DNA from 3 places in the Promicromonospora sp. NPDC110617 genome. Region 2 is predicted to be linked to each of the others. Evidence: riboswitches for the same ligand, from Rfam matches in the RefSeq annotation. Region 2 holds a riboswitch; each other region holds the start of a gene.

Region 1 (10,213 bases), 1.7 Mb from region 2:
GTCGAACCCGAAGACGCCCGCGACCACCACGATGCCCGCCACGACGACGAGCGCCACGATCTTGGTGACCGTGCCGCCGCCCCAGCCGAGCGTGCCGAGCACGGTCGACGTCGCGAGCGTGGCGAGCGCGACGAGCACGGTCTCCCAGCCGACCGTGAGGACCCAGGACAGCAGCGACGGCAGCTTGTTGCCCCGCACGCCGAACGCGGCCCGGGACAGCACCATGGTGGGCGCCGACCCGCGCTTGCCGGCCAGGGAGATGAACCCGCAGAACAGGAACGACACCACGATGCCGATGGTGCCGACCACGACCGCCTGCCAGAACGACACGGCGAACCCGAGCAGGTAGGAGCCGTACCCGAGGCCGAGCACGGAGACGTTCGCCCCGAACCACGGCCAGAACAGGTTGCGCGGCGAACCGCGCCGTTCGGCCTCGTCGATGGTGTTCAGGGCATTGGTCTCGACGCTCGTGGGCGCGCTGCTCATGGTGGCGATCCTGCCACGACGCACGAAGGGCCCGCACCGTCCTGGTGCGGGCCCTTCGAGTGGTGCAGGCCGGGGACGGCCCGGGAGTCAGCCGATCCGGAGGTAGACCGGGCTGTCCTGCCAGATCTCGGTGTACCGGACGGTCTCGCCGGGGACCGGCGCCTCGATCTGCATGCCGTCGCCCGCGTAGATGGCGACGTGGCCCGGGGACCAGATGATGTCGCCCGGCTGCGCGTCGGCGGCCGAGACCTCGGTGCCGGAGTAGCGCTGCTGCGCCGAGGAGTGCGGCAGGGTGATGCCGACCTGGGCGTAGACGTAGGACGTGAAGCCCGAGCAGTCGAACCCGGCGGGGGTCGCGCCGGCCCAGACGTAGGGGACGCCGAGGTACTGCATGGCGATGTCGACGATCTTGGACCCGGAGGTGGCGGCCGGGGCGGCCTTCTCCTCGGTCTTCTCGGCGACGGGGGCCGCAGCGGGCTCGGCCGCGGCGGGCTCGGCCTCGACGACGGGCTCGGGCTCCGGCTCCGGCTTGGGCTCGGGCTCCGGCTCGGGGGCCGGCGTCACCTTGATGGTGCCGGTCTCCAGCGCGAACTCGCTGTCGGCGGCGACCTTCACGGCGGGGGCGGTGTCCACCTTCGCCGTGGTCAGGGCGGCGGTGGCCACCTCGGCGTCGGTCGACTTCTGCGTGGCGTCCTGGACGGCGTCGCGCACGGCCTCGAGCTCGGCGGTGTTGGTGCTCGGGTCGTTCGCGGGGGCGGCGTTGGCCGGGATGCCGAGCAGGGAGATGAGGAGGCCCGATCCGGCGGCGACGACCGCGCCACGGCGGGCGGTCGCGGAGATGCCGCGGGATGCGGCACGGGAGATCGGGGTCAGCGGGGTGAGTGGTGCGTGGGCAGCACGATGGCGCCCGGGCATGCGTGTGGTCACAGCAGTTTCTCCCGGCGCCTACGAGGTGAGCTGTCGGATTCGGATCGGAGAATGACCCGGCCGCGTCGTGCTGGTTGCGGCTTCACCCCAAGGGCACCTCGCGGTGCCCACGTACTTGGTTCCCCCGTCCCTGTCATCTGTTCAGAGCAGATCTCGCGGCGGTGACAGGGCTCGGCGTCCACCACGAGTGCCCACGGAATTCCCCGTGAGCGGGACCGACCGTAGCCCGCCTCGGCGCGAAAGTCACGATCGCGTTACGGACATCCCGGTCGGCGCTGGAGCTATTGACCGGAATGTCCGACCTGCGCTAGTGCGGTGGGCGCCGTCCGGATCGTGGACGGCGCCCGTCGGGCCGCACCGGGCCGAAGGTCCCGACTAGGACATCTGTCCAGGTCGCACATTGTGGTTGTGCGAGAACAGATTGCTCGGGTCGTACTCCCGCTTGACCCGCGCGAGCCGCTCGTAGGTCGGCGTCGGGTACACGGCTGTGACGTCCGTCTCATCGGCCGTCGTGAGGAAGTTCGCGTACGCACCGCTGAGATGTGGGGCGAGCTCGCCCCACAGCCCGTCCAGCACCGGCCGGGCGGCCTCGATCACGGGTGCCGGGCCCCCGGTGAAGGTGGTGACCATGAGCTCCGCCTGGCGGTGCGCGTAGGCGGTGGCCTCGCTCGGCACCCGGGACACCGCACCGCCGAGGCTCCGGATCGAGATCGACGGCGCACCCGGAGACGTGCCGGCCTCGGCGAGGATCCGCAGGGTCTCGGCGACCGACTCCTGGTCCACGAGCCCGTCGTGCGCGAGCACGTGGATGCCGGGCGGCGGCGTCGCGCCCTCGACCAGGACGTCCGCGTACGCCGTCAGCGCCACGTCGTCCTCCAGGACCGTCCCGAGCCGCCGGATCGGGTCGAGCGCCCGGGCTGCGACCTCCGGGTCGTCGCTGTCGACCGCCACGTGGACCTCGACCGGCGCCTCCGGCCCGCCCGCGAACGGGTTGGCGACGTTGGTGATCGAGGTGAGCTCCTCCGGCGCGGTGCGCAGGTGGTCCGCCCAGCCCTGGAGCACGGTGGCGGCCTCGGCCGCCGGGAACGTGATCTTGCCGAAGAAGACGTGCGTGGTGCGGTGTGCCGCGAAGACGAACGACGTCACGACGCCGAAGTTGCCACCGCCGCCGCGCACGGCCCAGAACAGGTCCGGGTGCTCGTCGGCGCTCGCGGTCAGGACCGCGCCGTCGGCGGTGACCATCTCGACGGCCACCAGGTTGTCCAGGGCGAGGCCGTACTTCCGGACCTTCCAGCCGATGCCGCCACTCAGCGTGAGCCCGCCGACGCCGACGCTCTTGGTGTCGCCCGACGAGATCGCCAGGTCGTGCGGGGCGAGCGCCTCGGCGACGTCGCCCCAGTGGGCGCCGCCGCCGATCCGTACGAGGTGGCGCTCGGCGTCGATCACCTCGACGCTCGCGAGCGGGCTCAGGTCGATCACGATGCCGCCGTCGTTGGTGCCGAAGCCCGGGAAGCTGTGGCCGCCGCCGCGGACCGACAGGGTGAGTCCCGATGCGGCGGCGAAGCGGACGGCTGCCTGCACGTCGCCCACGGTCTTGGGACGCAGGACGTGGGCCGGGCTGCCCGCGACGAGGCGCGAGCGCGCCACCGACTCGTAGTCGGCGTCGCCCGGCTCGATGATGTCGCCGCCGAAGTCGCGGCGAAGGGTGTCGAGTGCTGAGGTCATGACGTTTCCTTCCAGGCTGGGGTGCCGAACAACGACTCGACTCGCCAGGCTCGGAAGATGTGACCGGACGGCGGGGTGACCTGGGTCACGCGGATGTCGGACCGTCCCGTCAGCGCGCCCCGGCCAGCACCGCCTCGGCCACGACGAGGTCCTCCCACGACATGCCGGTGGTCTTGACCACGAGCGGCCGCCCCGGGTCGGGGCGGACGGCGCCCGTGACGACGTCGCGCATCGGCACCAGGTCCCCGGCCGTCAGGGCGCCCTCGGCGATGGCGAGCACCACGTCGCCCGCCTCGCGCAGCGCGGCGCCCGGGTCCTCGACGACGACGGTGCCGCGCGCGAGCAGCGCGGAGGGCAGCTCCCGGGCGTCCGGCTCGTGCGAGCCCACCGCGATCACCGTCGCACCGTCCGCGATCAGGGCGGCGTCGAACAGCGGCTCGCGGGCTGACGTCGCGCACACCACGACGTCGGCGGCGCTGAGCGCGTCGTCGGTCCCCGGCCCGCCCAGCCGGACGGCGGTGGCGCCGGCGATCCGCGCGCCCTCCGTCCGGGCGACCCGGTCCGGGTCCCGGACGAGCTGGGTGATGTCGAGCGGTCGCCGGTCGCCCAGGGTGTCCGCGAGCGTCGCGACGTGCCCGTGGGCCTGTGGTCCCGCACCGATGACGGCGACGCGGAGGGGATCGGCGACGCGGAGCGGGCCCTCGGCGTCGAGCAGCCGGTCCAGCACTGCCGCGACCGACACGGCGGGGGTGCGCAGCGTGGTCAGCGCGATGCCGTCCAGCACGGCGACGACGCCGAGCGTGGCGGCGTCGAGCAGCAGGTAGGAGCCCTGGACGCGGGGCAGTCCGAGGGCCGCGTTGGCGGGGGCGACCGTGGCGACCTTGATCCCGACGTGCGCCCGGTCGCCGCCGCCGTCGGACGGCATGAGCAGCAGCTCGCCGGCCGCCACCGGCACGCCCTGGCGGGGCAGGTCGACGGCCGGGTTCAGTCCGGCCGCGAGGGCGGCGCGCAGGGCGGCGACGGCGTCGGCGGGGGAACAGGCGGCGGCCACGGCCGCGGCGTCCAGCACGAGGGGCGCGCTCATCGCAGCACGAACCCGGGCACGAGGGTGTCGGCGGGGTCGACCACGAACCGGTGCTCGCCCGTGCGGTACGCCGTGCCGGTGACCTGGGGGAGCACGGCGGGCAGGTCGCCCACCCGCGTGGTCCCGACGACGGCGCCCGTGAACGTCGAGCCGACGATCGAGGTGTGTTCCAGCACGGGGCCGCCGACGCCGACCCGGCCGTCGTCGGCCAGCACGGCCAGCCGGGCGCACGTGCCCGAACCGCAGGGCGACCGGTCGACCTGGCCGTCGGCGAAGACCGTGACGTTGCGCTGGCGCACGGTTCCGTCGGTGCTGGTGCCGAGGTCCTCGAACAGGATGGTGCCGTAGACGCCGCTCAGGCGCGGGTCGGTGGGGTGAGCGGCGAGCCCGTCGGCGTCGAGCGCGTGCTTGATCTCGCGCCCGACGGCGATGAGGTCCGCGTAGCTCGCCGGGTCGACCGACAGGCCGAGGCTCGCGACGTCGACGCTCGCATAGATCGCGCCGCCGTAGGTCAGGGTTGCGGACGCCGTGCCGCGCGCCGTGGGTACGGCGACGTCGCGGGCCAGCACGTAGCTGGGCACGTTGACGAAGTCGACGCCGACCGTGCGTCCGCCGGCGCGGTGCACCCGGGCGGTGACGCGGCCGGACGGGACGTCCACGACGACGTCGACGGTGCCGTCGTCGGGCGCCGCCACCCGGCCGGTGTCGACGGCCCAGGCGCCCAGGGCGATGGTGCCGTGCCCGCAGGCGGTCGAGAAGCCGTCCTTGTGCCAGAAGAGCACGCCGAGGTGGGCGCCGTCGTCGTCCGGCGGCACGATGAACCCGCCGTACATGTCCGCGTGCCCGCGCGGCTCGGAGCACAGCAGCCGCCGCAGCTCCTGGGCCTCGGTGCTCGCCAGGGCGCGGGCGCGGCGGTCGGCCACCGAGTCGCCCGGCAGCGGCACGGGCGGCTTCGCGACGATCCGGAACGGCTCACCCGCGGTGTGGTAGTCGGTGGTGGCGACGGTCTGCGTGATCACGCGGCCATCCTCGGGTATCCGCGCGGGGCCGCCAAGGGTGTGGCGCCGTCACAGGGCTGGGTCGGCCGCAGCGATCGCCCGTGCGGTGCGTGGAGCCTCGACCTCAAGGCTCTTGAGCACGTCGGCGACCGTCGCGCCGTCCGGCCAGGTCGCACCGATGTCGTCAACGATCTGCGTCAGGACGTGCCAGTCGTTCCGGGGCGAGGTCCGGTCGATTGGCCAAGAGGTTCCGGAAGACCTCGTCCAGGATCTGATCGGTCCACCGGGGTGTCACGAGTCGCTCCAGGCCTGCCCGGATCAGGACGTCACGCAGGGTGGAGGGGTACAGGACGTTCGCGTCGTACAGGACGGTAGGTGCCGTGCATGCCATCAGGCGAGGCCGAGCTCGTGGGCCTCTGCGGACAGCGCATCGGCGGCCGCGCGCCGTTCGGCCTCGTCGGCGCGCATGTACGACACCAGCGAGGCGGCCTGCACCCGGCGGTGACTGCCGACGGTGCGGAACTCGATCTTGCCCGACTCGAGCAGGCCGATCAGATACGGCCGTGACACGCGCATCGCATCCGCCGCCTGCTGCGTGGTCAGCTCGGACTGGGTGGGCAGGACGGTCACGCCCTCACCCTGAGCAAAGGTGGACAGGATCTCCCCGAGGGCGGTCAGGGCGCTCCGGGGCACCACGACGTCACCGCCCTCGGCGAAGCGCAGGTGGACCGGGCCTTCGCTGGCCAGGGCGCTCCTGAGATCGCGGAGCGCCGACGCGGCGAGCTCGGCGTCGGACGGGTCGGGGACGAACGGTGTCGCAACGGACATCGCATCCTCCATTCGAAACAAGTGAAACAAACGCAATATTCGAAGCATAAGCGGAGGTCGGATGGATGGCCAGGGGTGAGGTGGCGGGCGGTCTCCGCGGCAGGCGCGCCGGCCGCTGCCGTGGTGTGCTGAACGCGGCTGTCTGTCTCCTCACATCATGCGGATGCATGTAGTCGCCCGAGGCAACCATGGGATAGGACTGAAGGAGACGGCAGGCGCCGTCGGAACCAAGGCAAGGAGTGAGCGCGATGACCAGGGACCGTTTCCAGGGCAAGGTAGCGATCGTCACGGGAGGCGGCAGCGGCATCGGCGCGGAGATCTCCCGCGAGCTCGCCGCCGAGGGAGCCTCGGTGGTCGTGACGGACATCAAGCTGGAGTCCGCCCAGGGCGTGGTGGACCAGATCGTCGCCGCCGGCGGTACGGCGGCGGCGTTCGCGCAGAACACGGCCAAGGCGGAGGACTCGCGCGCCGCCGTGGACTTCGCCGTCGAGCAGTACGGGGCGCTCCACCTCGCGGTGAACAACGCGGGTATCGGCGCGCCGCCCGCGAAGATCGGCGAGTACGACGTCGCGGCCTGGGACCGCGTGCGCTCCGTCGACCTGGACGGCGTCTTCTACGGGCTGCGGTACCAGCTGCCCGCGATGGTCGCGGCCGGCGGCGGCGCGATCGTGAACATGGCCTCCGTGCTCGGCTCGGTCGGCATCGCGGAGAACGTCGCGTACGTGGCGAGCAAGCACGCGCTCGTGGGCCTGACCAAGGTCGCCGCGCTCGAGTACACCGAGCAGGGCGTGCGCACCAACGCCGTCGGACCGGGCTTCATCGACACCCCGCTCGTCCGCGCCTCGCTGAGCCCCGAGGCGCTGACGGCGCTCGAGAACGAGCACGCCAGCAAGCGGCTCGGCACGGACAAGGAGGTCGCGGCGCTCACGCTGTTCCTGCTCAGCGACGAGGCGTCCTTCATCTCCGGCAGCTACCACCTGGTCGACGGCGGCTACTCGGCGCACTGAGCCGCTCGGGTCGGGCCGAGCTCAGAACTTGTCGGCGGGCGCGGGCGCCGGGGCGTCCTCCGCCGTCCGCGCCCTTCTCTCCGCCCGCCGGGCCTTGCGCGCCGCGGCCTCGGCGTCGTCCTGGAACACGTTGTCGAGCGTCACGACGAACGTGGTGAACAGGGTCACGAGGATCGCGATGACCCACAGCGTCCACTGCAGGGGTGCGAACGGGACAAGCGACCCGAGCCACCAGAACAGCCAGGCGAGGCCGCCGCCGACCAGGACGATGAGGATCGCCCCGATCACCTTGCCGGCGTCCAGCTTGCGGCGGGGGCGGTCCGCGGCGACGCGCGTACCGGTCGCCCGGCGGGCCGCGCGGGTCGCGAGCTCGTTGACCGCCTTCTCGAGGGCGGCCTTGCCCTCGCCCTCCGGCATGTCCCGGTGGATGGTCACGAGCCGGGCCAGCTTGCGGTCGGTGCCGGGCACGACACCGAGGAACGCCGCGAACGCCGAGACCACGGCGCCGAGCGCGGGCAGCCCCACCGACAGGATCGACACCATCTCCGAGGGGATCACGCCGCGAAGCCTATCCACACGGAGGTGCCTCCGACCCGGTGTTGACCACAGCAGTTGCTGCCGGATTCGCCGCCCCGTCGGCAGCAACTGCTGTGGTCAACACCGCCTGGCAGCAACCGCTGTGGTCAACACGGCGGGTGGGTCGACGGTCCTGCGGGGGAGGGGCGTCCGCCAAAGGTCGTAAGTCAGGTGCGTTCTTGCGGGCGATGTGTCTCCGCGCCCCGCCCGACAGGGTTGTCTCGTCCGGAAGAACACCCCCGGACCAGTCCGAACACCTGCCGAGCGCGAGGAGCGCGACGATGTTCTCGACCCCCGTCCACCCACCCGTCGAGCGGCCTGTCCGACGCCGCCCCCGGGCCCTGGCCACCCTTGCGCTGCTGGCGGCGCTCACCGTCGCCGCCGGAGCTCCGGCCGCCACGGCGGCCGCCCTCCCGGCGGCGGCCCAGCAGCCCACGCCGCCCCCGCCGATCAGCGCCCCCGCCGGCGAGCACGCCCTCGAGAAGTCCGACGTCGACGCCTGGCTCGACGGTCTGCTGCCCGCCGCCCTCGAGAGCGGGAGCATCGCCGGCGCCGTCGTCACCGTGGTGCACGACGGCGAGGTGGTCACCACCCGCGGGTACGGCCACGCCGAGACGGGCACCACGGGCGGCGACGCCGTGCCGGTCGACGCCGAGCGGACGCTGTTCCGGCCCGGCTCCGTCTCCAAGCTCTTCACCGCCACGGCCGTCATGCAGCTCGTCGAGAGCGGCGACCTCGACCTGGACGTCGACGTGGCCGAGTACCTCGACTTCGACGTGCCGCGCCGGTTCGACGAGCCGATCACGCTCCGGAACCTGCTCACCCACACGGCAGGGTTCGAGGAGCGGGTCGGCGGCCTGATCGGCTTCGGCGACCAGCCCGTGGTGCTCCGCGACGCGCTCGCCGAGGACCCGCCCGAGCAGGTCTACGCGCCCGGCACCGTCCCCGCCTACTCCAACTACGGCAACGCGCTCGCCGGCTACGTCGTCGAACGAGTCAGCGGCGTGCCGTTCGAGGAGTACGTGGAGCGCAACGTCTTCGAGCCGGCCGGGATGACGTCGTCCACGTTCGTGCAGCCGTTGCCCGCCGGTCTGAGCGACCGGATGTCCCAGGGGTACGCCACGTCGTGGGACGCCCCGGGGGAGTTCGAGATCGTCGGGACGCCGCCGGCCGGCTCGCTCACGTCGTCCGCCCCGGACATGGCGCGCTTCATGCTGGCCCAGCTCGGTGCGCCCGGCGCGGGGTCGCTGCTGGAACCCGACACGCTCGACCTGATGCACGCCCCCGCCCTCGACGAGGGCACGCTCGGCGGCCTCGCCGCGGCGCCCCGGATGACGCTCGGCTTCTTCGACGAGAGCCGCAACGGCCACCGGATCATCGGCCACGGCGGCGACACCCAGTTCTTCCACTCGCACCTGCAGCTCTACCCCGAGGAGCGCACGGGCATCTTCGTGTCGCTGAACAGCTCGGGAACCGGCGGCTACGCCACCCTCCCGCTGCGCGAGGCCGTCCTGCAGGGCTTCACCGACCGCTACTTCCCGGCGGACGACGACGCCGCGGTCACCCCCGCCGCGGGCGTGACCGTCGACCAGGCCACCGCACGCGAGCACGCCGCGGCCGCCGCGGGCAGCTACGTCTCCTCCCGCGGGGTGCAGAGCAACTTCCTCGCGACCCTCGACGTCCTGAGCCCCACCACGCTCACCGCCACGGAGGACGGCCGCCTGCTGATCACGCCCGGCCCCGGCGCGACCACACCCGCCCTGTACGAGGAGGTCCAGCCGTGGGTCTGGCGCGAGGTCGACGGCCAGCGCACCCTCGCCATGCGGGTCACCGGCGACCAGGTCCAGGCGATCGTCTACGAGGGGGCCTTCACGCTGCTGCCCGGGCAGCCCGAGCGCGCCCAGGCCGTCGTTCTCCCCGTGGTCGGGGTGTCCGCGCTGATCCTGCTGGTGGCCGCCGTGGCGTGGCCGGCCGGCGCGATCCGTCGCCGGGCACGTAAGGAGCCGCTGCCGCAGGGCACCGGGCGCGTGTCCCGGATCCTGACGAAGATCGCGGCCCTGTGCGCCGTGCTCGCCCTCGCCGGCTGGGCCATCACCGTCACGACCGTGATGGGCCTGCAGGAGATCCCCGAGGCGTCCGTGCGGCAGCTCCAGGTCGCCCAGGCGATCGGCGTGCTCGGCATCGTCCCGGCCGTGCTGCAGGTGGTCGGCGCCGTCCGGCACCGGCACGGCTGGCGCCGGATCACGGGCACGGTCCTCGTGGTGCTCGCGCTGGTCGGCGTCGCCTGGTTCGCCGTCGAGTTCCGGCTGCTCGCGCCGTCGGTATCGTACTGACCGATGTCCATGACAGGCAGGCCCACCACGGACGGCTACCCGGTGCTCGACGACGCTCCGCTCCCGGTCCGTCCCCGCCGGTTCGACGCCCTGCTGAACCGGCTGGGCCTCACCACCCCGGTCTCGCGTGACGCCCTCCTCGCGGCGGTCGTCCTGACCCTGACGGCGGCCCTGATGCTGGGCCTGTTCGAGATCGTGCTCGGGTTCGAGGACCTGACGATCGGCCCGGTGCAGGGTGTGGTGCTCACC
Region 2 (10,213 bases):
CCCAGAGCCGCTGGCGGCCCTTGCGCCCCACCATCGCGAGCTTGCCCTGCATGTTCAGCGCCTCGAGCATCTCGGCCACGCTGCGCCGGCTGCTCCACCCCTCGGCACCCCACGTGAACGGGACCCGGGCCGTGTCGGGCACGTCCTTGGCGAGCACCGGCCCCTCCGCCTCGACCAGCGCCAGCACCTCGCGCTCGAACTCGGCGTTGTCGGCGAGCCACTGCCGCATGGTCTCGTTCTGCGGCCACTGCGCCATCTGCTCCAGGTACAGCGGCAGGTCGCCCATCGACCGCACGGTGCCGCGGAGCTGGAACAGCATGCGGTCCGTGATCGCGTCGTCGACCGCGCCCACCCAGTACTCGTTCCCGAGTCGCGACCAGGCGACGAGGTCCACGGCAGGGGCCACCGCCGACGTCGGGTCCACCGCGAGGAACGTGAGGTCCTCCACGAGGTGCACCAGGTCGACGGGCCGGTGGGCGTCGAGGAGCTGGGCACGGAGCGCGACGCGGCGCGCCTGCTGCACGGTGAGCCGGTGGGTGGCCATGCCGCGAGGATACGGAAGCACACCGACAGTCACCCGGACCCGCTCAACCTTTCGCCGTGCCGAACCGTGAAGGAGGCATGAGCATGCCAATGGTCGCGGGGCGCTCGAGCCCCGACCCGGTCCACACAGGCGAGACCGCCGCCGCCCTCGGCGACCCGACGGTCGACGTCACGGTGGCGCGCGACAAGGAGGCCGAGTTCGCCTCCTTCATGTCGCGGTCCGCCCCCGCTCTCGCCCGCACCGCCTGGTTGCTGTGCGGCGACACGCACCAGGCCGAGGAGCTGGTGCAGCAGGCCCTGATGAAGACGTACCTGGCCTGGCCGAAGGCCCGGCAGGGCGAGCCGCTCGCCTACGCGCGGCGCGTGCTGGCGAACCTGCGGATCGACGGCTGGCGGCGCCGGCGCCGGGAGGTCCTCATGGCCTCCGACGCCGTGCCCGACCGGCCGGACGGCGCCGGGAACACCGCCGACCTGCACGCCGAGCGGGACCGCCTGGTCCGTGCGCTCCGGCTGCTCCCCACCAGGCAGCGCCGGATCGTGGTGCTCCGGCACCTCGAAGGCCTCCCCGAGCGCGAGGTCGCCGAGGCGCTCGGCGTCACGGTCGGGACCGTGAAGTCCACCGCGTCCCGCGGCATCGTGCGCCTGCGCGAGATCCTGCAGGGCTTCGACGCGACCGACGCGACGGATCGGCCCACCGACAACGAGAGGAGCGGGTCATGAACCCCGACGAGCAGTTCGCCGAGTCCCTGCGCGCCCAGGTCACCCGGGTCGCACCGAGGATCGACGTCGACGTCACGCGCGTCGTCCCCGCCGCCCGACGACGGCGGGCCGCCCGGGCGGGCGGCGTCACCGTGGCCCTGGCGCTCGCCCTCGGGGGCGGCGCCTGGGTGGCCACGTCCCTGGTGCCCATCACGGTCGTGCCGGGCGGGTCGACGACGATGCCCGTCGAGCCGTCGCCGTCGCCGACCGGGCCGCCCCTGACGTCGAGCGAGGGCGATCGGCTGATCGACCGGTCCGACAACCGGCCCGAGGGCCCCGTCGTGCCACCGGACGGCTGGCGGGACGCGACGTACTTCCACGTCGTGACCAGCAGCATCACGACCAAGGAAGGCGAGGCGGACGACGACTACACGCCGCTGGGGATCGAGCGCTGGTACGGCGACGGCGTCAGCTTCGACCTCCTCGGACACGGCCCGGAGCTGCTCGACGTGCCCGGCTACCTCAACCTCGGGCACAACGAGGGCAACGTCAGCCTCACCTGGACGGAGGTCGCCGTGCTGCCCACGGACCCCGCAGACCTGCACACCGCGCTGCTCTCCATCTACGAACCGACCGGCGAGGGCGAGCAGGCCGTGCTGTATGCCGGGGCCGGCCTGGTCACCGATGCTCCCGCACCGCCGGCGGTGCGCGCCGCCGCGTGGGAGATGATCACCGGCCTGCCCGGCGTCGAGGTCGAGGACGACGTCCGGGACTCCGAGGACCGCCCGGGCACGGCCGTCAACTTCGAGCAGTGGGACCGGACGACGACGATCATCTACGACGAGGAGCGCGACATCGCGCTCGAGTCGACGGAGTCGATCGGCAAGATCCACAGCAGCCGGCTCTTCCTCGAGGCCGAGTTCGGGCCCCTCCCCGACGAGGTCGCCGACAGTGTTGTCGAGGTGCCCGACCTCACCGCGATGACGCCCGAGGACGTCGAGGTCGCGTGCCTGCAGAAGCATCTGACCTGTGTGCTCGAGGAGGCCGCGTCCAACACGGTGCCCGAAGGGACCGTCATCTCGTCCGACCCGGCGCAGGGGGCGCTCGTCAGCTGGGGCGCCCTCGTCACGGTGGTGCTCTCGACGGGACCCTGACCAGCACTCACCCGAAGGTCCGCCACGGGCCCCGGGCTGCGCCGGATGCTCCCGAGCCCGGCGTAGCCTGGGGCCCGTGGCTCACGCCTACCGCACCGGCGCCAGGATCGAGGCGCCCGCCGACGTCGTCTGGCAGATCCTGTCCGACGTCGAGCGCATGCCCGCGTGGACCACCGCCATGAGCCGCGTGACGCTGCTCGGCCCGGAGACGGCGCTCGTCGTGGGCTCCCGGGTCGAGATCGACCAGCCGGGTCTGCCGACCGCGGCCTGGGAGGTGGACGGCCTCACCGAGGGGCAGGGCTTCTCCTGGTCGAGCAGCTCCACCCCCGGCGTCCGGACCGGGATCGCGCACCGGGTCACGCCGCTGGGCGGCGCCACGTGCGAGGTCACGACGGCGGTGGCCCGGAGCGGGATGCTCGCCGGGCTGACCGACCTGGCGGCGGGGCCGAGATCGCGCGAGCTCGCCGACATCCTGCTGGCCGATCTGAGGGCGACAGCGGAGCTCCGGGTGCGGGACAAGGGCTGACACACCGCCGGAGAGGCGCGTGTCGCATCATTTCGTCCACTGTTCTTTCATAGCCGTCAGGACGGCATTTCGGCGTTGAAAATGCTCCTTACGCTGGGAAAAGGCATCTGGTCGAAAAGTTACGCGCGTTTCGGACAGGCCGATACTTCACGACAAGTGTTATCTGATCGAGACAAGGTGGGTACCCGTATGTAGCGTCAGATTCGCCGCGCCACCGGAGGCGCAGCCGCGGACCCCATTCCCCAGACCGGTACGGGACCGCGCAACCGGCGACTTGGAGAACTTCGGTGAGTACCACCGTCCGACGCGGTCGACACCGCGCCGATCACGCTCCTAGCACTCACTTCATGTCCGTCACACGCACCGCAGCACGTTCCGGCGCAGTGATCGCGGCATCATCCGGACTTCTCGCCACGGCGTTCGCACCCAGCGCACACGCGATCGCGGGAGACGGTTCGAACCGACTGGCCAAGGAAGTCGCGACGGCACCAGCCGTGCAGGTCGCGAACGACGCGCGGCTCACCATCGAGAGCAAGGCCGTCAAGGTCACCCCCGCTCCCGAGCCCGAGCCCGAGCCGGTCGTCGAGACCACCACAGAGCAGGTGACCGCAACGGCCGCGGGCACCGAGACCGAGCTGGCCACCCCGGACTACGCGTCCGACGGTTCCATCGGAGCCCAGGCCGTCTCGATCGCGATGCAGTACATCGGCATCGCCTACGCGTACGGCGGCAGCTCGCCCGCCACCGGGTTCGACTGCTCGGGCCTGGTCAAGTACGTGTACGCGCAGCTCGGGGTCGAGCTGCCGCACTCGTCGTCGTCGATGGTGGCCACCGGGTACCAGGTGTCGTCACCGATCCCGGGCGACATCGTGTGGACCCAGGGACACGTGTCCCTCTACGCCGGCGACGGCATGGTGGTCGAGGCCGCCAACTACGGCAGTCCTGTGCGCTACACCGAGCAGTGGCAGGACTACGCGGTCTACATCCGGCCCTACTGAGCCGCACGCGCAACGCACCCCCCAACCAGAGCGAGGGAGCACCGCGGCGCGTGCCGCGGTGCTCCTTCGCGCTCGTCCCACCGGTCGCGACGGCGTCAGTACCCGACCGCCGCGGCCGCGTCAACGACGCCGTACCCGTACAGCGGCGTCCACAGCCCCGTGAGACCCAGCAGCGGGTCGTGAGCCGTGCGGAGGATGGCACGCTCCACGTCGTCGACCGACCGCCCCTGCGCGAACAGGAGCGCCGCGACCCCGGCCACGTGCGGCGTCGCCATCGACGTGCCCGCGTACGAGTCGTAGCTGCCGCCCGCACAGGTGTCGGACCCCGTCCCCACGGGAACCGTCGACCAGACGTCGCCGTCGCAGCCGGTCAGCCCGCCCGACCCGCCGGGCGCCGAGACGCTCTTCAGGTCCAGCTTGACCGGCAGCTCCGAGTAGTAGGAGTGGAGGCCGGCCGAGTCGGTGGCCCCGACGCAGATCGCGACGCTGGTGAACGCCGGGTCGCTGCAGAGCGGGGTCGACGAGTTGCCGGCCGCCGCCACCGTGAGCACTCCGCGCTCGCGCGCGTAGGCGATGGCGTCCCGCATCAGGGTGTCGACGCCGATGATCGTCAGCAGCTGCCCGCCCAGGCCGGAGCCCAGGGAGAGGTTGATGACGTCGGCACCGTGGTCGGCCGCCCAGCGGATGCCGTCCGCGATGTCCTGCGACGAACCCGACCCGGCCTCGAGCACCTTGACCGGGAGAATCCTGGCGTCCGGCGCCACGCCCGCGACGCCGATGCCGTTGTCCGTCGCGGCGGCGACGATGCCTGCCACGTGCGTCCCGTGCTCGTCACCGTCGTTGGTGCCGTCGGGGCCCCTGAAGTCCCCGTCGCCGCACGGTCGGACGTCCGCGCAGCCCGTGAAGGTGGCACCCGGCAGGAGCTGCCCCGCCAGGTCGGGCTGGTCGAAGTCGACTCCGGTGTCGACCACGGCCACCACCGCGCCGTCGCCGGTGCTGGCCGCCCAGGCCGCCTCCGCGTTGATCTGGTCCAGGCCCCACTGCTTGTCCCGGAGGGGATCGCTGGTCGCGGCCTGTGCGCCCGGTGCGACGGCGACCAGTGCCGCCACGACGAGCGCCGCGGAGGTGGCGGCGCCGACGAGTGACTTCCTGTTCATATATGCCCCCATTGTTCGCACAGGGGCTGATTACCCCTGAACTGGGGCAAACCTAGGGGGACCTGGTCGGCGCCGAACAGGCCTCGGGTCCGGTGAGGGGTGAAATTTACACAATCGCAATCAGTAGGGGCACGACGTATCAGGCCCACGCCTCGGAGAGCTCGCTCTCGTCCGCGGCCTCCCGGGACAGCCGGAGCGCCGCGATGGCCGCACCGAGCAGCAGGGCGACCACCCAGGCGCCGAGCTGGTGCCCGTCGGCCACGATCGCGGCGGAGGCGATCTTGCCCGCGGCGATCGCCACGGCGGACAGCGGGTCCTCGGTGAGCGCGGAACCCGGCCAGATGTTCTCCTGCACGGCGAGGAGGGCGGGTCCGGCCGCCTGGAGCACCCACACGGCACCGGCGGCGGGCAGCCAGCCGAGCAGCTCGATCGGCCTGCTGTCCACGGTGAGGCCGAACGCGATGCCGAGCGCCACGGCGAAGACCCACCACGTGCCGGTCGGGGACACCTCGTTGCCGGGCACGAAGCCCCAGAACCAGCCGTCGACGAGCACCACCGGCAGGGCGAGGGCGACACCGCGCAGCGCCGCCGGCCCGAGGCCCGCCAGGAGCCCGGCCCCGAGGCCGACGATCCCGGCCGCGCAGGTGACCACGAGCATGCCGAGCGGCATGGCGTCGCCGGGGACGGTCTCGCGGGCCGCGAGCCACCAGGAGGCGCCGCCGGCTCCGGCCATCGCGAGCAGAGTCCCGGCGATCGCGGCCCCGGCACCCCCTCCGGCCGAACGGGCCAGGCGGGCGGTGGCCCCGGCGAGCACACCACCGAACAGCGCCATCACGACGAGGCCGACCACCGCGCCGTCGGCCGTGAAGGGAAGCGGAAGGATGCCCGCCGCGGCGGCGTCAGAAGCCTGCGCAACGCCGGTGACCTGGTACGACAGCTGCGCGAGCCAGGGCAGAAACCCACAGATCCACCAGACGATCGCACTGATGGGAAACACCCACCAGGCGGAGATACGGGAGTGCGATTCGCCCATGCCGCCGAACGCTAGCGGATGTGTGATGTCGGTCATAACCCCTGACGCCCGGAACGGCGCAAATCTGCGTCTTCGTTGGGTCAGACCGTAATGCGTAACCCGATCGTGACTTTTTCCGTGAACGTGTGTACTTTGACTTCTGCTCCACCCCCACGGTGGAGTCGCGATCCGGACGCCGAGTCCTGTCACCGGTTCGTGACCAGACGTTCAAGACAGGAGCGGGGGACCCATTCCCGGGCGACAGCAGGATCGTCGTCCTCGGGGTGAAGCCGGACGGAAACCCCCCAGTAGCCGTGCGGCCGGGTTGTACTCCTACCCGAACCCGACAGCTGACCTCGCAGGCGGTACAGGAGACATTAGGTGACGAACTCCCTCCGCGGACGGCATCGTGACAGCCGCCCGGCCCAGACACCGCTGACCATCCTCGCTCGTACCGCCACCGAGAACGCCGGCACTGTTGCCCGCCGCGGCGCGCTCGCCGCAGCCGCCGGTGGCGTCCTGATCTCCACCATCGCGACGACGGCCCACGCGGCCCCGGCGATGGACCTGAAGACCGACGTCAAGACCGCGAAGCTCAACTCGGTCGACCTCAACTCCCTCACCGCGGTGGCCAAGCAGTCCGTCGCCGCCGCCCCCACCGTGACCGTCCCGGCCGACGCGAAGATGCCGATCGAGATGGAAGCCCTGGGCGCCTCCACGGGGGCCGACGGCGAGAAGGGCGAGGGCCCGGCGGTCGTCTCGGTCGACGCGCCGGACCCCGTGCCGGTCGGCCAGCAGGCCGTCAACATCGCCTTCAACTATCTGGGCATCACCTACGTGCTGGGCGGCAACTCGCCGTCGGAGGGCATGGACTGCTCGGGCCTGATCCAGTACGTGTACGCGCAGCTCGGCGTCTCTCTGCCGCACTCCTCGAGCGCGATGCTCAGCTCCGGCTACCAGGTCACCTACCCCGAGCCGGGCGACATCGTCTGGACGCCAGGCCACGTGGCCCTCTACGCGGGCAACGGCATGATCATCGAGGCCTGGGCCGCCGGCATGCCGGTGCGCTACACCGAGATGTGGCAGAACAGCCCGACCTTCATCCGCGTCGTCTGAGCCGGAGGCGCAGCGCAGGGTGAGGGCCGAGGAACGAGGCACTCGCCCGGAGCGGAGCCGCAGGCTCAGACGACAAGAAAACAGAGCCTGAGCCGCCAGCAGGACCTTCGCGGGGCGCCGCCTTCGTACCGAGCCCGGTACGGAGGCGGCGCCTCTCGCGTGCGCCCGGGACGGCGGGCTACTCCGGCCAGTCGCAGCTGTCCGCGATGAAGGCGAAGAGGTCGGCGCGCGCCGAGTCCGGCATGGGCACGTAGACGACGTGCTGCGGCACGCCGTCGACGCTCGCCGTCACGGGCAGAAACGTGCCGCGCTTGTCCTCGCCCACGGCGTGGGCATCGCAGCGGGCAGGCACCACGGGCAGGGTGACGCTGCCGGAACGCTGCCCGTCGAGCGCGGAGCCGGTCCAGCCGGAGTCCTCGCCGTCCGGGTCGGGGTTGTTCATGATCGTGGTCCCGGCGATCCGGTCGACCGTGACCTCTGGCCCGCCGTCCACCGGGTCGACCCGCAGCGTGACCAGGGCGGTGAGCTCTCCGCCGCGCGTCCCGACGGGGATGTCCGGTTCGACGGCGAAGCTCGCGCCCGCCGCGACCGCGGCCGTGGCGCAGTCCACCGCGTGGTTCCGTGCGAGGTGCCCGCCGGGGTCGCCCACCTCCGCGACGACGACGTCGGAGGCCGGACCCAGGTCGTCGAACTCGCCCCGGGCCAGCGTGATCGTGGCCGACGGCGCGGCGTCCGGCACCGGCTCCTCCGGACCCGCCGGGAAGCCCGCGCACTCCGCCTCGCCCAGCTCGACGTAGACGTCCCGCGTGGTACCGGGCCGCAGCGCCGGGGTGCGGTTCTCCTTGGTGGGGTGGGACGGCCCGAAGCCGTCCGCGTCCAGGGCCCCCGACACCAGCGTGAGCGTCTCGTCCGAGTCGTTGGTGACCGCGAGGACGACCTCGCGGGCGGCGTACTGCGTGCGCCCCTGATCCACCTGGACGCTGAGGTGGTCGGCGATGTCGTCGGGTACGGGCCCCAGCGTCGACGACGGCGTGGGCGCGCCCGAACATGCGACCGCGGCCGCCCCGACCAACGACGTCAGGACGACGACGAGGGTGGTGCGGCCGCGGGCCACAGCGGTCAGGCGGTCTTGCGCCGACCGAAGATCGCCTGGGCGATCAGGATGACGATGATCGCGCCGATGACCGAGAACAGCCAGCTCTCCCACGACCAGAACTCGTCGAAGTTGATGTTGAAGATGAGTCCGCCCAGCCAGCCGCCGAGCATGGCGCCGAGCACGCCGAGAAGCAAGGTGACCCAGAAACCGCCCGGCTGCTTGCCCGGGATGACGATGCGAGCGATGACACCGGCGATCAGTCCGAGGATGAGAAAGGCCCAGAAGCCCATGGCATTTTCCTCCAGTCGTGTTGCTTGCTTGTGCTCTACTCAAGCACTGATTTGACTCAGTTGCCACCGGACCCGCCGATCAGTCCCATATCGGGACATTGCGCCCAGACAAGTCAGGGCACACCGCCGCGCTAAGGTTCGCCCGGGCAAGGGGCCCTGAGGCAAGGCCGGAGCGTGGGCTCCGGGCACGGAAAGTGGAGGAACACACCCGATGAACCACGAGATCGGCACCCAGGCCGCGCCGCGGACCGGACGAGAGCGGCTGCGTGCCTTCCTCGACCAGAAGTGGGTCACCAACCTCGTGCTCGGGGTGATCCTGGCGAACGCGCTGGTCCTGGGCGCGGAGACCATGGTGCACGGGGAGGCGCTCGAAACCCTGCGCGACATCGACCACGTCATGCTGGGCTTCTTCGTGCTGGAGCTGCTCCTGCGCCTGATCGCCTACGGCTGGCGCTTCTTCCGCGACCCGTGGAACGTGTTCGACCTGCTCGTGGTGGGGGTCGCCGTGCTGCCGGCCACCGAGTCGCTGTCCGCCCTGCGTGCCCTGCGGGTGCTGCGGGTGCTGCGGGTCATCTCCGCGGTGCCCGCGCTGCGCCGCGTCGTGGACGGACTGCTGCGGGCCGTGCCCGGCATGGGCGCCGTCGGCGCGCTGCTGGTGCTGGTCATGTACGTGTCGGCGGTCATCGCGACCGGGCTGTTCGGCGCGTCGTCCCCGGAGTACTTCGGCAGCCTGTGGATATCACTGTTCACACTCTTCCAGGCCATGACGGGCGAGGCCTGGCCCGACATCGCGCGCTCGGTGATGGAGAGCCATCCCGCCGCGTGGATCTTCTTCGTGCTGTACATCCTGGTGGTCAGCTTCGCGGTCCTGAACCTGTTCATCGCCGTGATCGTCAACGGCATGGAGGAGATCGCCGAGGAGGAGCGTGAGGACGACGAGCAGAAGGACGAGCGGCTCGACGCCCTGGCCGAACAGAACCGTGAGATCCTCGTCGAGCTCCGCGCCCTGCGCGCGAAGCTCGACGAGAACGACGGCGCGGCCGCCTAGCCTGGCGTCACATCGGGCGCCACGCCCGGCGTCCAGCCCGGCCCGGTCACGACGTTGACCAGGTGCGGCGGGCGGACCACGACCCGCCGCACCGGCCGGCCGCCCACAGCCCGCGTGACCGCCGGTCGCGCCAGGGCAGCCCGCTCCAGCTCGGCCGGGGCGACGTCCGCCGGGACCGGCATCCGGTCCCGCACCCGGCCGTCCACCTGGACCACGGCCTCGACCTCGGACGTCCCCAGGTACGCCGGGTCCACCTCCGGCCACGGCTGGGCCGCGACCGGCGTCGTGCGCCCCAACCGCTCCCACAGCTCCTGGGCGGTGAACGGCGCGAACAGGCTCAGCAGCACCGCGACGGCGGAGACGGCCTCGCGGTAGGCCTCCGCCCCGTCGTGCGTCGCGCCGTCGGACGGGGCCGCGCGCCGGACCTCACCCACCAGCTCCATCAGGCGCGCGATCGCGACGTTGAACCGCCCGGCCTCGACCAGGCCGTCGACGTCGTGCACGATCCGGTGCACCGTGCGGCGCAGGGCCTCCGCCGCGTCCGCCGGCCGAGCCTGTCCGTCTGCTGGTCGAG
Region 3 (10,213 bases), on a different contig from region 2:
CCAGCAGTGCGTCGAGGCCGGCGGCGTCGACCACGGGGTACCCGGAGCGCTCGCCCGCCCGCGAGGCGACGCCCGTGACCTGCGCGCCGAGCGCGGTGAGCAGCGGCGCGAGCCGCAGGGCGATCGAGCCGAAGCCCCAGATCGTCACCCGTTCGCCGTCGAGCGAGTACTCACGGCCGGTGACGCCGTCGGCCTGGGCGAACGCGATCTCCTTGGCCCAGCGGTGCTCCCGCTGCGCGGCCAGGGACACGTCGATCCGGCGGACCGACGCCAGGATCAGGGCCAGTGCGTGCTCGGTGACGGTGTCGTCGTGCAGGGACTGGCCCGAGGAGATCACGACGTCGGGGGCGAACCCGGAGCGCAGCGCGACGTCCGGGCCCGCCGACAGGGTCTGCACCCAGCGCAGGCCGGTCAGCCGCTCGGCGGCGTCGGCGACGATCTTGGGCGGGCTGGACCAGGTGACGAGCAGCTCGGCGTCGGTGTGCTCGGCGGGGATCGGCTCGTTCATCGCGTAGGTGGCGACGGTGTCGGTGCCACCGGGTGCGAAGGAGGCTCCGCCGTCGGGCAGCAGGGACGGGAAGTCGAGGTCGAAGGGCACGTCCGGTACGAGGATCTTCACGCCGGGGACGTTACCCGACCGGGGCGACGAAGCAGAGCGCCCGTCCAGCCGTCCGAGGATCGGCTGCACGGGCGCTCCGGCGTGCGGTGCGGGAGGCGTCAGCCCGTCACCCGGATGAACACCGGGTTGGTCTGCCACATCTCCGTGTAGTGCACGGGGACGCCCTCCTGCTGTGCCTCGACGACCATGCCGTCGCCCGCGTAGAGCGAGACGTGGCCGGACGTCCAGACGATGTCGCCCGGCTGGGCCTCCGCGGCGGAGACCTGGTAGCCGACGGTCGACATCGAGGCCGAGCTGTGCGGGAGGCTGACCCCGAGCTGGGCGTAGACGTACTGGATGAGCCCGGAGCAGTCGAAGCCGCTGGGGGAGGCCCCGCCCCACACGTAGGGCACGCCCACGTACTCGAGGGCGAGGTTGACGGCCTGCTGGCCCAGGTCCGCGGAGGACTCGGACGCTGCCGCCGTGGCGGCCTCGGCCTCGGCGGCAGCTGCCGCAGCGGCCTCGGCGGCGGCCTTCGCCTCCGCCTCGGCCTTCGCCTTGGCTTCCGCCTCGGCCTTGGCGCGGGCCTCTGCCTCGGCCTTCGCCTTGGCCTCGGCGATGCCGGCCTCGGTCTCGGCGTACGGGGTCACGGTGACGTGGCCCTGCTCGGCCTGGAAGTCGGCGTCGTGGGCGACCTGGACCTTGGTCACGAGGTTCTCGGCCAGGCCCGCACGGGTCTTGGTGTCGAACGTCTTGTTGGCGAGCGTGGTCTGGGTGTGGGACTCGGCAGGCGCGGTGTGGGCGGTCTGGGTGAAGACCGACGCGAGCATGCCGGACGTGACGACCGCGATGGCGCCGGTACGGGCGGCATTCTCGGCTGCTGTCTGGGTCAGAGCGGTGAAGGGGGTGAGAGCGGGGCCCTCGGCGCGGTGCCGCCCCCGGTTGCTGGGTCGGTTTGCCTGGTCGTCCGCCCAGTCGTGGGTGCGGTCGGTGAGTACGGTCACCAGTGATCTCCTCGGACGCCTACGAGGTGAGCTGTCGGGTTCGGATGGGGAGAGCGATCACCCGGCCTCACAAGGAGGCTTCACCCCGAGGACACTCGCGTGCCCGGCTTACCTGGTTCCCCCGCCCCTGTCACGTTCTGGCTGCTCAGGACCGGTGACAGGATTCGGCGTCCGGGCCTGGACCTCCCCGTTGCTGGAGCGGCGAGATCGACCGTACTCGTCCGTTGCGGAAATGTCACGATTAGGTCACATACCATCTTGTGATGGAACGTTCCTGGCAATGAGTGCCGCGTGTCACCATGGCGTGCATGCCCGATTCCCTGCTCGACCCCCTGCGCGCCCGGTACGACGTCGTCGTCGTGGGCGGCGGTCACAACGGCCTCACCGCGGCGGCCTACGCGGCCCGCGGCGGGCGCTCGGTCCTCGTCCTGGAGCGCGCCGACCACGTGGGCGGCGCCGCCGTCTCGGCCCGCCCGTTCGCGGGCGTCGACGCCCGCCTCTCGCGCTACTCCTACCTGGTCTCGCTCCTCCCGCGCCGGATCGTCGACGAGCTCGGCCTGCCGGTCCGCCTCGTGCGGCGCCGCTGGTCGTCGTACACCCCGGTGGCGGACGGCGGCCTGCTGGTCGACACCCAGGACGACGCCGCCACCCGCGCGTCGTTCCGGCGCCTCACCGGCTCCGACGCCGACTTCGAGGCCTGGGGCCGGTTCTACGCGATGACCGCCGAGGTGGCCCGCCGCCTCGCCCCGACGCTCACCGAGCCCCTGCTCCCGCGCTCCGCCGTCCGACACCTCGTCGCCGACGGCGTGGGCGAGGAGGCCTGGCGCGCGCTCTTCGAGGAGCCCCTCGGTGAGGTGCTGCGCCGCACCTTCGCCGACGACGTCGTGCGGGGCGTCGCCGCCACCGACGGCCTGATCGGCACGTTCGCCGACGTCGACGAGCCGTCCCTGCGGCAGAACCGCTGCTTCCTCTACCACGTGATCGGCAACGGGACCGGCGACTGGGACGTGCCGGTGGGCGGCATGGGCGCCGTCTCCGGTGCCCTGCGCGACGCCGCGCTGGCGGCCGGTGCCACGATCGTCACGTCGGCGACCGTCACCGCCGTCGACCCCGGCGCCGTGGGAGCCGAGGTGGCCTGGACCGACGCCGCCGGACGCACCCGGGGCGTGACCGCCGGGCACGTGCTCGCGGGGTGCGCGCCGGCCGAGCTCGAGCGCCTGCTCGCCGTGGCCGGGCGGGGCGCGGCCTCCGGTTCGGCCTCCGCGGAGCCGGGGCGGGCCGGGGTTGCCGGGCCTGGGCCCGAGGGCGCCCAGCTCAAGGTGAACATGCTGCTGCGCCGGCTGCCCCGGCTGCGCGACGACGTCGACCCCGTGGCCGCGTTCAGCGGAACGCTGCACGTCAACGAGTCGCTCACCCAGCTCCAGGACGCGTACGCGCAGGCGTCCGCCGGGCGCATCCCCGACCTGCCGCCGAGCGAGATCTACTGCCACACGCTGTCCGACCGGACGATCCTCGGCCCGGAGCTGGCCGCGACGGAGGCGCAGACCATCACGCTGTTCGGGCTGCACATGCCGGCCCGGCTCTTCCGCGCGGACCCCGACGGCGCCCGCGAGCGCGCCCTGCGGGCCACCCTCGCGTCCCTGAACTCGGTGCTGGCGGAGCCCGTCGAGGACGTGCTCGCCCTCGACGCCGACGGCGCGCCCTGCCTGGAGGTGCGCACCCCCGTGGACCTGGAGGGCGACGTGGGGCTGCCGGGCGGGCACATCTTCCACCGCGACCTGAGCTGGCCCTTCGCGGAGACAGCGGAGGGCGACGCCGGTGCGGCGGCCGGGTTCGGCGCGACCGGGCCGGGCTCGGCTGGGTCGGGCTCGGCTGGGTCGGGCTCGGCCGGGCCGGGCGCGACCGGGTCGGCGGTTGCCGGGGCTGTCACCGGGCTGGGCGTCGGGGCTGATGTCGGTGCCGGTGTCGGCAGCGCCGCCGAACGCTGGGGCGTGGCGACCGCGCACCCGCGGGTGCTGCTCGCCGGCGCCGGCGCCCGCCGCGGCGGCGGGGTGAGCGGCATCCCGGGCCGAGCCGCGGCGATGGCGGTCCTGGAGACTCCGGCGAGCTGACCCGGCGGCGTCGTCGGCCCGCCGCTGCCCCGCCGGTGCCGCCGGCCCGCCGCTGCCGCGCCGGCGTCGCCGGCCCGGCCGGTGTTGACCACAGCACTTTCTGCCGGCGGAGGGCCGGTCCTGGCAGGAAGTGCTGTGGTCAACAGCAGCTGAACTTGGTTCAGCAGGCCGTGGGCGACCGTATCCGGCCGTTCGTGGTCGTCCGCCGCCTGCTGAGGCGGAGTCAGCAGGGCTGACCCTCAGTCGAGGGTCAGGGCCGTCGTCGGGGTGACGGCGGCTGCGCGGCGCGCCGGGAGGACGGCGGCCAGCAGCCCCGCCAGAGCGCCCACGGGCACGACGGCGGCCAGCTCGGCCCACGGGACGCGCCAGGTCGCTTCGTCGAGCGCCGTCTTCACGAACGTCTCGTAGCCCACCCAGGCGAACCCCACGCCGAGCACCGTGCCGAGCAGGGTCGCGGTCACGGACAGCAGCACGGCCTCGGCCGCCAACATCCGCCGCAGCTGCCGCCGGGTGAGCCCGAGCGCCCGCAGCATCGCGTGCTCGCGGACCCGTTCCAGCACGGACAGTCCCAGCGTGTTCGCGATCCCGATCAGCGCGATCACCACGGAGATGCCCAGCAGTCCGAGCGTTGCTCCCGTGATGGTCCCCAGCATCTGGTTGTCGGCCACCTCGGCCCGCAGCCCGTTGTCGACGTCGGCGCCCGCCGCGTCGGCCAGCGTGTCCAGGTCGGCGAGGAGCGCGACCGGGTCGGCGTCGGCCGAGGCGCGGACCCACACCGCGTACGTCTGCGGCCCGCCCAGGGACGTCAGCGTCTCCGGCGCGACGAGGCCGGCCCCGCCCCAGCCCGAGCCCGTGGTGACCCGCAGGTCCACGGGCGCGGCGACATCGGGCGCGGCGACATCGTGCTCGCCGTCTCCGGTGGCGCTCACCGTCACCGTGCCGGCGGTCCCGTCGCCGAGCCGCTCCGCCGGGTCCTCGCCGTACACGTCCGCATCCAGTGCGACCGTGCCCGGCTCGACCCGGGCGAACGCCCCGCCGTCCCGGGCGACCGCGCTCGCGTCGGGCGCGCCGAGCAGCAGGAGCGGCCGGTCGGCCGCGGTCACATCGCTTCCGGCGGCGCTGTCTCCGGCCGCGCTGTTCTCAGCCGCGCCGCTGTCGCCCCCAGCTTCGCCGCCCCCGGCCACGTCCACCAGCACGCCGTCGACGGCGATCGCCTCGCCCACGCCGGGTGTGGCCCGCACCTGGTCCAGCACGTCGGCGTCCAGCGGCCCGGTCCACGACGTGAGCGCGACGTCGAGCGGGTGCGCGGTGCCGTGGTTGGCGTCCACCGAGGCGCGCGTGGTGGCCAGCCCGGTGAGCACCGCCGTCGTCAGGGTGACGCCGACCAGCAGGGATGCGGCGGTGGCGGCGGTCCGGCGCGGGTTGCGCACGGCGTTCTCCGTCGCGAGCCGGCCGCCGGGGCCGAGCAGCGCCCCGACGACCCGCACCACGCGCGGTACCAGCAGGGGCCCGAGGAGGAGCACGCCCGCGAACAGCGTGCCGCCGCCGGCCACCATGCTGACCGCGCTGTCCCGGACGGCGGCCACCGCGAGCAGCGCGCCGCCGCCGGCCAGGAACAGCGCGCCGAGCGAGACCCGGACGCGGCCCGCGCCCGACCGCACGTCCACGGCGCCGTCGGGACGCAGCGCCGCCAGCGGGCTGATCCGGACCACGCGCCGGGTCGGCAGCCAGGACGCGACCGCCGTCACGACCAGCCCGACCGCGAACCCACCCAGCAGCCACCAGCCGGGGAGCTGCGCGGGAGCGGTCAGCGGGCTCTGCCGCGTGAGCGCGTCGACCACGGCGATCAGGCCGTAGCCGAGGCCGGCGCCGGCCGCGACCCCCACCAGCGAGGCCAGCGCCCCGACGACGGCGGCCTCCCGGCGCACCGACCCCATGACCTGGCGGCGGGTGGCGCCGACGCAGCGCAGCAGCGCGAAGTCGCGCACCCGCTGGGCGAACAGGATCGAGAACGTGTTCGCGATGACCAGCACCGAGACGAAGACCGCGATGCCGGCGAAGACCAGGAGCAGCAGCGACAGCGTGTTCACGTTGTTGGTGTGCTGGGCCATGCTCTCGGCGACGTGCTCCTCGGGCGTGACCGCCGTCGCGCCGCCGGGCAGCCGGCCGGGGTCCCCGACGACGACCGCCCGGTCCAGCAGGAGGGTCTCGTCGTCGCGCCAGTGCAGCAGCTGGTCGAAGGTGACGTAGACCGCGGCCTGGCCCAGGTTCGCCGACGCCGCCACGATGCCCACCACCTCGAGGTCGGCGGCGGTGGAACCGGCCCCGAGCGTGATCTGGTCGCCCACGGAGATCTCCATGTCCTGGGCGGTCCACACGTCGACCACGGCCTCGCCGGTGCGTTCCGGGAAGCGGCCCGAGTCGAGCGTCTGCCAGCGCAGCCGCGGTGCGGCGGCGATGTTCGCGACGAACTTGCCGGGGGCCTGCTCGGCGCCGGCCCGCAGCGGGAGGGTGGCCGAGCCGAGGACGGCGACGTCGTCGCCGTGCTGCGCGGCGTAGGTGATCGCGTTCTGGGTGCCCAGGTCCCGGACCACGTGGTCGGCGCCCGCGAACTGCGCCCCCGCGCCGGCCGTGATCCCGGTCCGCACGCCGGCCGTGAGCACGCCGACCGCCACGACGAAGGCGACCGCGACCACCACGGCGATCGCGGCCGCGACGTACCGGCGCAGGTGGCGGCGCAGCGACTGCAGCAGGACGGTGCGCATCAGGCGATCAGCCCGTCCTGCACGGTGACCACGTCGTCGGCGTACGCCGCGGCGTCCGGCTCGTGGGTGACCATCACGACGGTCTGCCCGAGCTCGCGCACCGAGCGCCGCAGGTGGTCCAGCACCTCGGCCGACGTGGTGCTGTCCAGGTTGCCGGTGGGCTCGTCGGCGAACAGCAGAGCCGGCCGGGTGATCAGGGCCCGGGCGATCGCGACCCGCTGCTGCTGGCCGCCCGACAGCTCGGCGGGCCGGTGGTCGAGCCGGTCGGCCACGCCGAGGCTGTCCGCGAGCTCGTCGGCGCGCTCGCGGGCGGCGTCGGCGGTCCGCGGGTCGGCCAGCTCCAGGGGGAGCAGGATGTTCTGGCGCGCGGTGAGCATCGGCAGCAGGTTGAACGACTGGAACACGAAGCCGATGTGCTCGCGGCGGAAGATCGTCAGGGCGTCGTCGTCGAGCGACCCGAGGTCGGTGCCGCCCACCGCGACGGTGCCGCCGCTGGGGCGGTCCAGCCCGGCCAGGCAGTGCATGAGCGTGGACTTGCCCGACCCGCTCGGGCCCATGATCGCGGTGAACCGTCCGCGCGGGACGTCGAGGTCGACGCCGCGCAGGGCGTGCACCTGGGCCTCGCCCCGGCCGTAGGTCTTGGTCAGGCCGCGCGCGGCGGCGAGGGGCTCGTCGGCGGGCTGCGTACCGGGTTCCTGGGCGGGCGCGGTGCCGTGCGTGGCGGTGTTCGTGGTGGTGTGCGCGGCGGTGTGCGTGGCGGCGGCCGGCCGGTCGGTCGCCGTCGCCGGTGCTCGTCTGCTGGAGGACATGGCGTCAGCCAAGTCGGCACGCGGTTGCCGCCGCGTATGCGGATTTCCATATGCCCCCGATATACCGGGGCTCCGTAGCATCGGGGGCATGCGTGTGCTGATCGTCGAGGACGAACCCGAGATGGCGGAAGGCATCCGCGCGGGCCTGCGCCTGGAGGCGATCGCCGCCGACGTCGCGGGCGACGGCCACGCCGCGCTGGAGCTGCTGAGCGTCAACGGGTACGACATCGCGGTGCTCGACCGCGACATCCCCGGGCCCTCGGGGGACGAGATCGCCCGCCGCGTGGTCGCGTCCGGAAGCGGTATGCCGATCCTCATGCTCACCGCCGCCGACCGGCTCGACGACAAGGCCTCCGGGTTCGAGCTCGGCGCCGACGACTACCTCACCAAGCCCTTCGAGCTGCGCGAGCTCGTGCTCCGGCTCCGGGCGCTCGACCGTCGTCGGGCCCACCACCGCCCGCCCGTGCGGGAGATCGCGGGCCTGCGCCTTGACCCGTTCCGTCGCGAGGTCTACCGCGACGGCCGCTACGTGCCGCTCACGCGCAAGCAGTTCGCCGTGCTGGAGGTCCTCGTCGGCGCGGAGGGCGGCGTCGTCAGCGCCGAGGAGCTGCTCGAACGGGCGTGGGACGAGAACGCGGACCCCTTCACCAACGCCGTGCGCATCACCGTCTCGGCGCTGCGCAAGCGGCTCGGCGAACCGTGGGTGATCGCCACGGTGGCCGGGGTGGGCTACCGCATCGACGTGGCCGAGGACGCCGACCATGGATAGGGCGCCGGACAGGGCGCCCGGCATGAGCGTCCGGCTCAAGCTCACGCTGAGCTACACGGGGTTCCTCATGCTGGCCGGCACCCTCGTGCTCGGCGTCGTGTGGGCGTTCCTGCTGCGGTACTCGCCCCGGGACGGGATCGACTCCCTGCGCGAGCTTCTCAACCCCGGAGTCTTCATCGGTGGGTGGGGGCCGCGGGTGTTCCTGCCGGCCGCCCTCGTGGTGATGGTGTTCCTGCTGGTGTTCGGCCTGGTGGGCGGGTGGTTCCTCGCGGGCCGCATGCTCGCGCCGCTGGCGCAGGTCACCGACGCGGCGCGCCGGGCAGCGGGCGGTTCGCTCGCGCACCGGATCCACCTGCCGGGCCGCCGGGACGAGTTCCGCGAGCTGGCCGACACCTTCGACGCCATGCTCGCCCGGCTGGAGTCGCACGTCGCGGAGCAGCGCCGGTTCGCCGCCAACGCGTCCCACGAGCTGCGCACCCCGCTGGCGATCACCCAGACGTTCCTCGACGTCGCCCGCCGCGACCCGGACGGCGACACCGGCGACCTCGTCGAGCGCCTGCATGCCGTCAACTCCCGGGCGATCGACCTCACCGAGGCCCTGCTCGTGCTCAGCCGGGCCGACCAGCGGTCGTTCACCCCGGAGCGCATCGACCTGTCCCTGTTGGCAGAGGAGGCCACCGAGACGCTCCTGCCGCTGGCAGGACGCCGCGGCGTCACGATCGAGACCTCGGGCGACGTCGCCCCCACCACCGGGTCGCCGACGCTCCTGCTGCAGCTCACGACGAACCTGGTGCACAACGCGATCGTGCACAACCTGCCCGACGGCGCCGCCGAGCCCGGGACGGTCCTGGTCCGCACCACCGCGGGGCCCGGCGGGCCGACGCTCATGGTCGAGAACACGGGCGAGCGGCTCACCGCGGGCCTCGTGGCCACCCTCGCCGAGCCGTTCCAGCGCGGCACCGAACGGGCGCGCGCCCGGCGGTCCGGCGGCGACCACGTGGGCGTCGGCCTGGGCCTCGCCATCGTCCGGAGCATCACCGAGGCGCACGACGGGACCCTCGCCCTCGAACCCCGGGCGGGCGGCGGCCTCCGCGCCACGGTCCGCCTGCCTGCCGGTTGAGCCGGCAGCGCGCCGGCCGGCCGGGCGTCGGCCGGGTCGGTGTCGGCCCGGGCTGGTGTCGGCCGGGCTGCGTCGCAAGACCATGCAGCTGCTGCCGGCGGCGCGCCCCGCGTGGCAGCAGCTGCATGGTCCGACGTCCTCAGGCCTCCTGGGCCGCCGACCAGGCGTAGGCCGCGTCGGCGGCGAGCAGGTCCGCGTGTCGCCCGCGGGCCGCGACGGTCGCGGGGGAGCGGCGGCCTGCCGGCCCGCTCGCCGGCCCGTCCGCCGGCCCGTCCGCCGTCCCGCTCGCCGGCCCGTCCGCCGGTCCGTCCGCAAGGAGCAGCACCTCGTCCGCGACGGCCAGCGGCGTGAGCCGGTGGGTCGCCAGCAGCACCGCTCGGCCGGTCGTGCGAGCGTGTGCCGCGACGGCGTCCACGAGCGCGTCGGCGGTCGCGCCGTCGAGGTGCTCGGCGGGCTCGTCCACGAGCAGCACCCGGGCCGGCGCCAGGAGCGCGCGGGCCACCAGCAGCCGACGGCGCTCGCCGCCCGACACCGCGGCTGCGTCCGTGCCCACCACGGTGTCCAGGCCCGCCGGGAGCGCGGCGAGCCAGTCGCCCAGCCCGACGGCGTCCAGCGCGGCGCGGGCCTCGTCGTGCGTGACGTCGCCCCGCGCGACCCGCAGGTTCTCCAGCACGGTCGTGTCGAACACGTGCCCGTCCTCGGCGACGAACAGGGTCCCGGCACGGTCGTCCTCGGTCAGCGCGGTCGGTAGGTCGTCAGGTGTTCGGTAGTCCGAGCTGCCGATCACCTGACGAGCTGCCGACCTTCCGCCGACCGCCCCGCTGACCGGCGGGATCAGTCCCGCCGCCGTCATCAGCAGCGTCGTCTTGCCCACGCCGGACGGTCCGGCCAGCGCCACGACCGAGCCCGGTTCGAGCGTGAGGGACACCCCCTCGACCGCGGCGACCGGCCGGCCGTCGGCACCGGGCCAGCCCGCGGCGACGTCGTCCAGCACGAGCAGTGCTCCGCCGTCGCCCGCGCGGCCCGCAGCCCCCGGC

What was found. Region 2 has a riboswitch for cyclic di-AMP ahead of ACZ7LE_RS01005 (C40 family peptidase). Riboswitches for the same ligand answer to the same signal wherever they lie in the genome.
Region 1: linked by a shared signal. The riboswitch ahead of ACZ7LE_RS08610 (C40 family peptidase) and the one ahead of ACZ7LE_RS01005 (C40 family peptidase) in region 2 are both predicted to bind cyclic di-AMP.
Region 3: linked by a shared signal. The riboswitch ahead of ACZ7LE_RS16935 (C40 family peptidase) and the one ahead of ACZ7LE_RS01005 (C40 family peptidase) in region 2 are both predicted to bind cyclic di-AMP.

The regions. Positions count from the first base shown of each region.
Region 1 covers NZ_JBVKBM010000001.1:1,963,916-1,974,128, forward strand. Annotated here, with positions in the region: gene ACZ7LE_RS08605 (purine-cytosine permease family protein) at 1-486, opposite strand, end outside; gene ACZ7LE_RS08610 (C40 family peptidase) at 574-1,413, opposite strand; cyclic di-AMP (ydaO/yuaA leader) riboswitch at 1,417-1,570, opposite strand; gene ACZ7LE_RS08615 (FAD-binding oxidoreductase) at 1,789-3,138, opposite strand; gene ACZ7LE_RS08620 (ornithine cyclodeaminase family protein) at 3,248-4,222, opposite strand; gene ACZ7LE_RS08625 (proline racemase family protein) at 4,219-5,241, opposite strand; gene ACZ7LE_RS08630 (helix-turn-helix domain-containing protein) at 5,611-6,048, opposite strand; gene ACZ7LE_RS08635 (SDR family NAD(P)-dependent oxidoreductase) at 6,297-7,055, shown strand; gene ACZ7LE_RS08640 (hypothetical protein) at 7,077-7,613, opposite strand; gene ACZ7LE_RS08645 (serine hydrolase domain-containing protein) at 7,913-9,964, shown strand; gene ACZ7LE_RS08650 (sensor histidine kinase) at 9,974-10,213, shown strand, end outside.
Region 2 covers NZ_JBVKBM010000001.1:233,014-243,226, reverse strand. Annotated here, with positions in the region: gene ACZ7LE_RS01040 (DNA glycosylase AlkZ-like family protein) at 1-544, opposite strand, end outside; gene ACZ7LE_RS01035 (SigE family RNA polymerase sigma factor) at 622-1,263, shown strand; gene ACZ7LE_RS01030 (PASTA domain-containing protein) at 1,260-2,396, shown strand; gene ACZ7LE_RS01025 (SRPBCC family protein) at 2,473-2,922, shown strand; gene ACZ7LE_RS01020 (C40 family peptidase) at 3,270-3,920, shown strand; gene ACZ7LE_RS01015 (S8 family serine peptidase) at 4,016-5,077, opposite strand; gene ACZ7LE_RS01010 (hypothetical protein) at 5,217-6,110, opposite strand; cyclic di-AMP (ydaO/yuaA leader) riboswitch at 6,276-6,469, shown strand; gene ACZ7LE_RS01005 (C40 family peptidase) at 6,471-7,205, shown strand; gene ACZ7LE_RS01000 (hypothetical protein) at 7,384-8,319, opposite strand; gene ACZ7LE_RS00995 (GlsB/YeaQ/YmgE family stress response membrane protein) at 8,325-8,591, opposite strand; gene ACZ7LE_RS00990 (ion transporter) at 8,803-9,639, shown strand; gene ACZ7LE_RS00985 (class I tRNA ligase family protein) at 9,636-10,213, opposite strand, start outside.
Region 3 covers NZ_JBVKBM010000002.1:1,370,666-1,380,878, reverse strand. Annotated here, with positions in the region: gene ACZ7LE_RS16940 (NAD(P)-dependent oxidoreductase) at 1-619, opposite strand, end outside; gene ACZ7LE_RS16935 (C40 family peptidase) at 718-1,602, opposite strand; cyclic di-AMP (ydaO/yuaA leader) riboswitch at 1,604-1,755, opposite strand; gene ACZ7LE_RS16930 (phytoene desaturase family protein) at 1,911-3,713, shown strand; gene ACZ7LE_RS16925 (ABC transporter permease) at 3,953-6,478, opposite strand; gene ACZ7LE_RS16920 (ABC transporter ATP-binding protein) at 6,478-7,287, opposite strand; gene ACZ7LE_RS16915 (response regulator transcription factor) at 7,376-8,056, shown strand; gene ACZ7LE_RS16910 (sensor histidine kinase) at 8,079-9,176, shown strand; gene cydC (thiol reductant ABC exporter subunit CydC) at 9,316-10,213, opposite strand, start outside.